Regions from separate parts of the Variovorax stachyos genome, predicted to be linked through region 2. Evidence: predicted binding sites of a transcription regulator. Region 2 holds the regulator's gene; the other holds the start of a gene.
What was found. The regulator NrdR, encoded in region 2, represses ribonucleotide reductase genes. The targets are predictions, from matches to a motif close to CACNANATNTNGTG.
Positions count from the first base shown of each region.

Region 1: ACMGEZ_RS17730 (ribonucleoside-diphosphate reductase subunit alpha) is a predicted target of NrdR. The motif match lies at 2,356-2,369, and genes of this name have one in related genera.

Region 1 is NZ_JBLFFN010000009.1:72,991-77,604, forward strand. It holds gene ACMGEZ_RS17715 (two-component system sensor histidine kinase NtrB) at 1-30, shown strand, start outside; gene ACMGEZ_RS17720 (sigma-54-dependent transcriptional regulator) at 35-1,549, shown strand; gene ampD (1,6-anhydro-N-acetylmuramyl-L-alanine amidase AmpD) at 1,527-2,135, shown strand; gene ACMGEZ_RS17730 (ribonucleoside-diphosphate reductase subunit alpha) at 2,484-4,614, shown strand, end outside.
Region 2 is NZ_JBLFFN010000002.1:447,527-452,140, forward strand. It holds gene ACMGEZ_RS05360 (PilW family protein) at 1-805, opposite strand, end outside; gene pilV (type IV pilus modification protein PilV) at 856-1,464, opposite strand; gene nrdR (transcriptional regulator NrdR) at 1,618-2,061, opposite strand; gene glyA (serine hydroxymethyltransferase) at 2,081-3,325, opposite strand; ZMP/ZTP riboswitch at 3,368-3,496, opposite strand; gene ACMGEZ_RS05380 (lytic transglycosylase domain-containing protein) at 3,535-4,380, opposite strand.

The DNA.
Region 1 (4,614 bases), on a different contig from region 2:
GTGCCGGGCGAAGGCGGGCTGACACAATAGCGCCGTGAGCAGCCTCAATCCGCCCGCGCCCCGCCCCGCCCAGATCCTGGTCGTCGACGACGAGCCCGACCTGCGCACGCTCTACGAGCTCACGCTGCTGCGCGAGGGCTACCGCGTCGAGGCGGCTGGCAGCGTGTCGGAGGCGCGTGAACATCTGGACGCCGGCCGCTTCGATGCCGTGATCACCGACATGCGCCTGCCCGACGGGCTTGGCATGGAGATCCTGCAGCGCATCCAGCAGGAGCAGCGCAGCGAGCGTTGCGTGGTGATGACGGCCTACGGCTCGGCCGAGAACGCGGTCGAGGCCCTGAAGGCGGGCGCCTTCGACTACCTGACCAAGCCGGTGGATCTCAAGCAGTTCCGCACCGTCGTGGCTTCGGCGGTGCAGGCGCAGGCCGCACCCGCGCGGCCGGTGCGCCAGGCGGAGGACAACGGCAGCAAGCTGGCCGCGACCATCGGCAACGCGGGCACGGCGGCGCTCGAAAGGCTGGTCGGCAACTCCGAGCCGATGCGCCTGGTCAAGTCACGCATCGCCAAGGTCGCCCGCGGCATGGCACCGGTGCTGGTGCGCGGCGAGTCCGGCACCGGCAAGGAGCTGGCGGCGCGCGCGGTGCATGCGTGCAGCCAGCGCAGCGACGGGCCCTTCGTCGCGGTCAACTGCGGCGCCATTCCCGAGAACCTGCTCGAGGCCGAGTTCTTCGGCGCCAGAAAAGGCTCCTACACCGGCTCCTCGCAAGACCGCGACGGCTACTTCCAGGCCGCGCGTGGCGGCACGCTCTTCCTCGACGAGATCGGCGACCTGCCGCTGGCGATGCAGTCCAAGCTGCTGCGCGCGATCCAGGAACGCAGCGTGCGGCCGATCGGCTCGACCCAGGAAGACGCAGTCGACGTGCGCATCGTGAGCGCCACGCACAAGGACCTGCAGGCCGAGGTGCAGGCCGGCCGTTTCCGCCAGGATCTGTTCTACCGGCTCAACGTGATCGAGATCGCGGTGCCGGCGCTGCGCGAGCGTCGCGAGGACCTGCCGGCGCTCTGCGAGGCGCTGCTGGCCCGGATCGCGCGCGACGCCGGCATGCCGATCCCCGCGCTGTCGCCCGAGGTGCTGCAGCGGCTGTCGCAGCATCCGCTCAACGGCAACGTGCGCGAGCTCGAGAACCTGCTCCACCGTGCAGTCGCCCTGAGCGACGGCGATGTGCTGCATATCGATGTCTCGAGCCCCGCGGCACTGCTCGAGCCCGCGAGCACGTCGCCCACGACAGCGGCACAGGCACCGGCCGAACAGCCGCAAGCCGCGCCGGCTGCCGCGAAACCCGCCACGGTGCCGAGCGATCTGCAAAGCTATCTGGACCAGCAGGAACGCGAGATCCTCGTGCGCGCGCTGCAGGAAAGCGGCTTCAATCGCACCGCGGCCGCGGCGCGCCTGGGCCTGAGCCTGCGGCAGATCCGCTATCGCATCGCGCGCCTGGGCATTGCGACGCCCGGCGGCGACGACAACAATGGCAGCGGCGCCGACGACTGAGGGCCGCAGCGCGGAGCTCTGGCAAGACGGCTGGTACCGCTTCGCTCGATCGCTGCGCTCCCCGAACTTCGGACCGCGCCCGGCCGGCGCGCAGATCGACCTGATCGTGCTGCATTCGATCAGCCTCCCGCCCGGCCGCTACGGGGGCGACGAGGTGCAGCAGCTCTTCACGAACCAGCTGGACTGGGATGCGCATCCCTACTTCGACAGCATCCGCGGCCTCGAGGTGTCTGCGCATTTCTATGTGCGGCGCAACGGCGAGCTCTGGCAGTTCGTGAGCTGCGACGACCGCGCCTGGCACGCGGGACCCTCGTTCTGGCGCGGCCGCGCCAACTGCAACGACGATTCGATCGGCATCGAGCTCGAGGGCCAGGAGGGCGAGCGCTTCGAATTCGCGCAATACGAAACCCTGGCCAGTCTCTGTCCTGCCATCGCGCAGCGCTACGCCATCGCGTTCGTCGCGGGCCACGAGCACATCGCGCCCGGCCGGAAGGCGGACCCCGGCAGCGGCTTCGACTGGCTGCTTCTGCAACAGCAGTTGGGCTGGGAGCGAACGATGTTTCCCGACACGGTCATGGCGCGCTGAATTTTTTCAATCTTCGCCGCGACCCCGATGCGCGGGCGCCACGCCGCCGACATCGCCGCCTTGGCACGCAGCCGCTCAGCAACCATGCGCCTTCCAAGCCCAAATGCGTTCGCAGGGCGCATGGAGAGCGGTACGCGCTAAGGTGGTTCAGTAACGATGCGGCATAGCTCCCCATCCAGGCCGCTTTCAGGGGATGCATGCCATTGAACTACAAGGAAAACACTACATCTAGTGGGTTGTGGCCCTCTGAGACCCCAGATATAGTGTGCCCTGCCCCGTGCCCTCATGCCGAACAACCGGCCAGACGCGGCACGGCCGCCCCAACAAGAATTGCCTACAGAGGACCGAATGCAAACTGCCCAGAACCATCCCGCCACGTCCCGCGCCGTTCCCTCGACGCCGCAACAAGCCCGTGACAAGGCCGGCTCCCCCGCCGGCAATGCGCTCGCCAATTACCAGATCATCCGCCGCAACGGCGCGGTCGTTCCCTTCGAGCCCAACAAGATCGCGCTCGCGATGATGAAGGCCTTCCTCGCGGTGCACGGCACCCAGGGCGCCGCCTCCGCCAGCGTGCGCGAGACGGTCGATACCCTGACCCAGGGCGTGGTGCGCGCCATGCTGCGCTCGCGCCCGGGCGGCGGCACCTTCCACATCGAGGACGTGCAGGACCAGGTCGAGCTCGGCCTGATGCGCGGCGGCCATCACGAGATCGCTCGCGCCTATGTTCTGTACCGCGAGCGGCGCGCGCAGGAGCGCTCCAGGCAAGGCGAGCAGGATGCCCCGATCGCCGTCTCCACGCTGCACGTGCTCGACCGCGGCGAGCGCGTGGCGCTCGACCTCAACGAGCTCAAGGGCCTGATCGCGTCCGCCTGCGCCGGCCTCGGCGAAAGCATCACCGACGGCCCCATCGTGGCCGAGACCATGCGCAATCTCTACGACGGCGTGCCGCTCGACGAGGTCTACAAGGCCTCCATCCTCGCCGCCCGCACGCTGATCGAGAAGGACCCGGACTACACCTTCGCCACCGCGCGCCTGTTGCTGCACACGATCTTCAAGGAAGTGGTCGGCCGCGAAGTGCCAGCCGCCGCTCGCGCCGAGGCCTATGCCGACAACTTCCCGCTGTTCATCAAGAAGGGCGTCGACAACGAGTTGCTCGACGAGAAGCTGCTGCAATACGACCTGTCCCGCCTCGGCGCCGCGCTCAAGCCCGAGCGCGACCTGCAGTTCGACTATCTCGGCCTGCAGACCCTGTACGACCGCTACTTCCTGCACGTGCGCAAGACCCGCATCGAGCTGCCGCAGGCTTTCTTCATGCGCGTGGCGATGGGCCTGGCGCTGAACGAAATCGACCGCGAGGCGCGCGCGATCGAGTTCTACGAGGTACTGTCCTCCTTCGACTTCATGTCCAGCACGCCGACGCTGTTCAACAGCGGCACGCTGCGCTCGCAGCTCTCCAGCTGCTACCTGACCACCGTGCCCGACGACCTGGACGGCATCTACGAGTCCATCAAGGAAAACGCCCTGCTCTCCAAGTTCGCGGGCGGCCTGGGCAACGACTGGACCCGTGTGCGCGCGCTGGGCAGCCACATCAAGGGCACCAACGGCGAGTCGCAGGGCGTGGTGCCCTTCCTCAAGGTCGTGAACGACACGGCGGTCGCGGTCAACCAGGGCGGCAAGCGCAAGGGCGCGGTCTGCACCTACCTGGAAACGTGGCACCTCGACATCGAGGAGTTCCTGGAGCTGCGCAAGAACACCGGCGACGACCGCCGCCGCACCCACGACATGAACACGGCGAACTGGATTCCCGACCTGTTCATGCGCCGCGTGATGGAAAAGGGCAGCTGGACGCTGTTCTCGCCCTCCAGCGTGCCCGACCTGCACGACAAGTTCGGGGCCGACTTCGAGGCCGCCTACGTGGCCTATGAAGAGAAGGCCGCGCGCGGCGAGATCAAGCCCAGCCGCACGGTCCAGGCCACCGACCTCTGGCGCAAGATGCTCACGATGCTGTTCGAGACCGGCCATCCCTGGATCACCTTCAAGGACGCCTGCAACGTGCGCTCGCCCCAGCAGCACGCCGGCGTGGTCCATTCGTCCAACCTCTGCACCGAGATCACGCTCAACACCAGCGATACCGAAACTGCCGTCTGCAACCTGGGCTCGGTCAACCTGCTGCAGCACCTGAAGGACGGCAAGGTCGACCAGGAGAAGCTGCAACGCACGGTCGCGACGGCGATGCGCATGCTCGACAACGTGATCGACATCAACTACTACGCGGTCAAGAAGGCGCGCGACTCCAACCTGCGCCACCGCCCGGTCGGCCTGGGCCTGATGGGCTTCCAGGACGCGCTGTACGAGCTGCGCATCCCCTACGCCTCGCAAGAGGCCGTGCAGTTCGCCGACGAATCGATGGAAGCGATCTGCTACCACGCCTACTGGGCCTCGACCGAACTGGCGCGCGAGCGCGGCCGCTATTCCAGCT
Region 2 (4,614 bases):
TCGGCCGCTTTTCGGATTTCTGAGTGGATGCGGCGTCGCTGCGCAGGACAAGTCCGATTCGCAGGCTCCGCACGCGCCGCCAATTGGCCCGCGTGGCTGCGATATCGCCCGCGACCGACAACTGGCCGGCACGGAGGTAGCTGTCGGGAACGGTGTCTGGCTTCGAAGCGGCGTCAGTGGGGTCAATGGCCGTATTGGCCTTGACCCCATCGACGCCGTATAGCACCTGAAAATTTTCGACGCCGCGGATCAGCGTCACCGCTGACTTGAAAGGAGGTGAACCCGTCGCGGATCGATAGCATTTCAGCGTCGGTTCGCCATCGTTGGACTTGTCGACGAAGAACACGCTGGTTCGCGCGTCGTCTCGGTTGCTCGCTGGCGTGTCTGCCGGATACCCACTGCAATCGATCATCCCCGCATCTGCCGTCCCCGAGCCAGGAAAGGTTTCGGTGGGTTGGAAACGCAGAACGAGAACATCGCCCCAGGAACCCGGAGGTCGTGTTTTGCCGTTGTCCAACGAATCCTTGTCTGCCAGGGCATTGTCGAAGCCGAATACGTAGGGCAGCGGGTTGGCAGTTAGTCCGGCAGTGCCACTGCGCTTCGTTGCGGAATTGGACACATCTCGATAGCCGGCCTGAACTGCCAGGCGCTGAATGAGGCTGGTGGCGAAGCGCGCGTTGTCACGCAATTGCGAAGCCGAATCGACAGTTGTGAAGCCTCGGCGCGCTGCGAGCAATGCAGAAGTCGCCGCCAGGACGATCAGCAAGCCCACCATCATGGCAACGAGCAACTCGACGAGCGTCATGCCACCCAAACGACGATGCCCTTGAAGGGAGCCCAGACGAGATGCGTGTTTCATAGCGTAGTGCTACCCGCGGTCACGGGCACGATGACGCCTGGCCGGTTTTCAGAGCCGGTTGCGGTCGCGCGAATGCTCCGGTTTTGTTGTCCGGCTTTCGTCGAGAGATGGCTCCAGCCGATCTTGATGACGAGAAGGTCATTCGTTGCACTTGCCGCGCAATCCCACCGCGGCAATCCCTCGTCGGTGTACGGTTCCGTGTCTGAGCAGACCTTGACCCGTGCGCCCGGAAGGTTTTCGTCAACACGGGCCAGCCAATCTGTCATTTCAGCGTTGGCAACCAGTGTTGCGCTGGCGCATGATGAGCCGACTGACAAGCAGTCGGAAACCGTGGCCGGGGCGAGCGGGGAAGAGAAATCGCCGATGTAGGGATTGGCGGTGTCCAGCATCGCGACGTTCTTGTTGCCGCGCATCATTTCGGCCAGTTCGCGTGCCAGATCAACGGCGACTGACTGCAGTCGGGCTTCGCGGTTGTTCTGCAAGGCCATCGCCTGCAAGCCCACCATGCCCAGCAAGCCAAATGAAAGCACCAGCAGTGCGACGAGCACCTCGATCAGAGAAAAGCCCGATGCTCGCCTGCGCCGTTGAATACTCGACTGCACCACTGCCCCCAGCAAAGAGGTCGCCGGGATGGCGACTCAGCCGGCGATTCTGGGAGGCAGGGGGGAGAAAGAAGGGGCCGCTGGGCGGCCTTGCGAAGCCGTTGAGCCCGGAACTCTGACGCCATCTGACGATGACGGCGAGCTTTTGTCAGAAAGTCAAATGTCCCGCAGCAACTGCCTGAACTCGTCCACGTCCTCGAAGCTGCGATACACCGAGGCAAAGCGCACGTAAGCCACCTTGTCCATGCGCTTGAGCTCGCGCATCACCAGCTCGCCGACCTTGGTCGATTCGATCTCGCGCAATCCACTGGAAAGCAGCTTCTGCTCGATGCGCAGCAGCGCATGGTCGATCTGTTCGATGCTCACCGGCCGCTTGCGCAGCGCCAGCATCATCGAGGCGCGGACCTTCTTGGCGTCGAAGTCGGCGCGGCTGCCGTCCTTCTTGACCACCACCGGGAAGTTGACGTCCGGCCGCTCGTAGGTGGTAAAGCGCTTTTCGCAGGTGCCGCACTGACGGCGGCGCCGCACGAAGTCGGCATCCTCCGACACGCGGGTCTCGACGACCTGCGTTTCGAGATGACCGCAGAAAGGGCACTTCATGCGGACGCCATGTGCAAGATCAGCGGTAAACCGGAAAGCGGCTGGTCAGCGCATGCACCTTCGCGCGGACGGCCTCGATCGTGGCGGGGTCGCGCGGGTTGTCCAGCACGTCGGCGATCAGGTTCGCGGTGAGGCGCGCCTCCTCGTCCTTGAAGCCGCGGGTGGTCATGGCGGGCGTGCCGATGCGCACGCCGCTGGTCACCATCGGCTTCTCGGGATCGTTGGGGATGGCGTTCTTGTTGATCGTCATGTGGGCACTGCCCAGCACGCTCTCGGCCTCTTTGCCGGTGATGCCCTTGGCGCGCAGGTCGACCAGCATCACATGGCTTTCCGTGCGACCGCTGACGATGCGCAGGCCGCGCGCGCTCAGCGTCTCGGCCACGATCTGCGCGTTCTTCACGACCTGCTGCTGGTAGGCCTTGAATTCAGGCGACAACGCTTCCTTGAAGGCCACGGCCTTGGCCGCGATCACGTGCATCAGCGGACCGCCCTGCAGGCCCGGGAAGATCGCGCTGTTGATGACCTTCTCGTGCTGCGACTTCATCAGGATGATGCCGCCGCGCGGGCCGCGCAGGCTCTTATGGGTGGTGGAGGTCACCACGTCCGCGTGCGGCACGGGGTTGGGGTACACGCCGGCCGCGACCAGGCCGGCGTAGTGGGCGATGTCGACCATGAAAATGGCGCCGACGTCCTTCGCTACCTTGGCGAAACGCTCGAAGTCGATGCGCAGCGAATAGGCCGAGGCGCCTGCGATGATGAGCTTGGGCATGGCGTCGTGCGCCTTGCGCTCCATCGCGTCGTAGTCGATTTCTTCTTTTTCATCGAGGCCGTAGCTCACGACGTTGAACCACTTGCCGCTCATGTTGAGCGGCATGCCATGGGTCAGGTGGCCGCCTTCGGCCAGGCTCATGCCCATGATGGTGTCGCCGGGCTTGAGGAAGGCGAGCATCACGGCCTCGTTCGCAGACGCGCCGCAATGGGCCTGCACGTTGGCCGCGTCGGCACCGAAGAGCTGCTTGACGCGGTCGATGGCCAACTGCTCGGCGACGTCGACATGTTCGCAGCCGCCGTAGTAGCGCTTGCCGGGATAGCCCTCGGCGTACTTGTTGGTGAGCTGCGAGCCTTGCGCGGCCATGACGGCCGGGGAGGCGTAGTTTTCGCTCGCGATCAGCTCGATGTGCTGTTCCTGGCGGGCGTGCTCGGCCTGGATGGCGGCCCAGATTTCGGGATCGGTCTGTTCGACCAGGGTTTGGCGGTTGTACATGGCAGTCCTTTAAGACGGATGGTCCTTGTTCTTCAAACAAACAAGGGCTGCCCAGGCGAACGGCGGAGCGCCTGCTGTGGGCCGCAGGCGGCACGCTTCCCAGTGGTCATCCACGTCAGCGCATGGCACCTTGAGGAGGTGCTGCGCCTATCGCCAGTCGCGTGCGGTGCGAGTGTAGCCGACGGCTTCGTACACCGCCGCAAAAAAGCCTAAAGATCCGATGCCAGCGCCACGTTCTGCGGGCTCGGGCTGTTGCCCTCCGGCTTGGCTGGCGCCACCACCGGCATGGGCTGCGCGCGCATGCCCGGCGGGGTGGGGGTAGGGGAGGTGGAGGGCGCGCGGCCGGCGATCACCAGTTGCAGCCGCGCATGCTCGGCCATCACCTTGCTCGCATAGCCGCCGTCGTCCGGCAGGTTGGCGGCGCCCACGTAGTACTTGAGGCCGCCTTCGAGCGAACCCGCCCGGGCAATGCATTCCTGCAGGACCTTCACGCCGACACGCATGTTGGTCACTGGGTCGAAGGCGGTCAGGGTGCCGCCGGCGCTTTCATATTTCTCGCCGTGCACCCGGGTCATCACCTGCATCAGGCCCTGGGCACCGACATGGCTCTGGGCGAAGGGATTGAAGCTGGACTCGACAGCCATGATCGCCAGGATCAACGTGGGATCGAGCTTGGTCCGCTTGCCGATTTCGAAGGCCTCGGACACCAGCACGCTCAACGGCTCGACCGCCACGCGGTACTTCTTGCTCAGCCAATAAGCAACCGCGGCCTGCGGCTTCGGCAACTCGTGCGGGTTGGCCGCTGTTGTGCGGTCGATGGCCGTGGGCTCCAGGTCGGAGACCTCGGGCGGCGGCTTGCGGGACTGTAGCCAGCCCATCAGCTGCTCTTCGCCCGACTGGCGCAGATCCGGGCGTGCGGCCAGGGCCAGCACGCCGAACACGATGGCCAAGCCGAGCAGGGCAAAGCCGTTGTGGGTCACTTCGAAAAAGCCTTCGGCCACGTCGGACATGAAAGTCCGCAGCCCGCGGGCTGTGGCACCAAACGCCTGTTTCATCGCTCTTCCTCCTTCTGTGCGGCACCTAGGTCGCAAAGCCGGAAGGCAATGGTCGAAGGCGGCAGCGCTTGTGGATTGGTACGAGTCAGGTGCCGCGCAAGAGGGTTGAATCGCGGCTGCCTGATTAAGCCGAAAGTACTCGGCAGCGGGTGTAGGACAAAACCGGCCGGCAAATGGGCGGCACGGGGTAGCGCGGATTCTAGGAGGCGCTTAATACCCGGTCAAGAATAACGA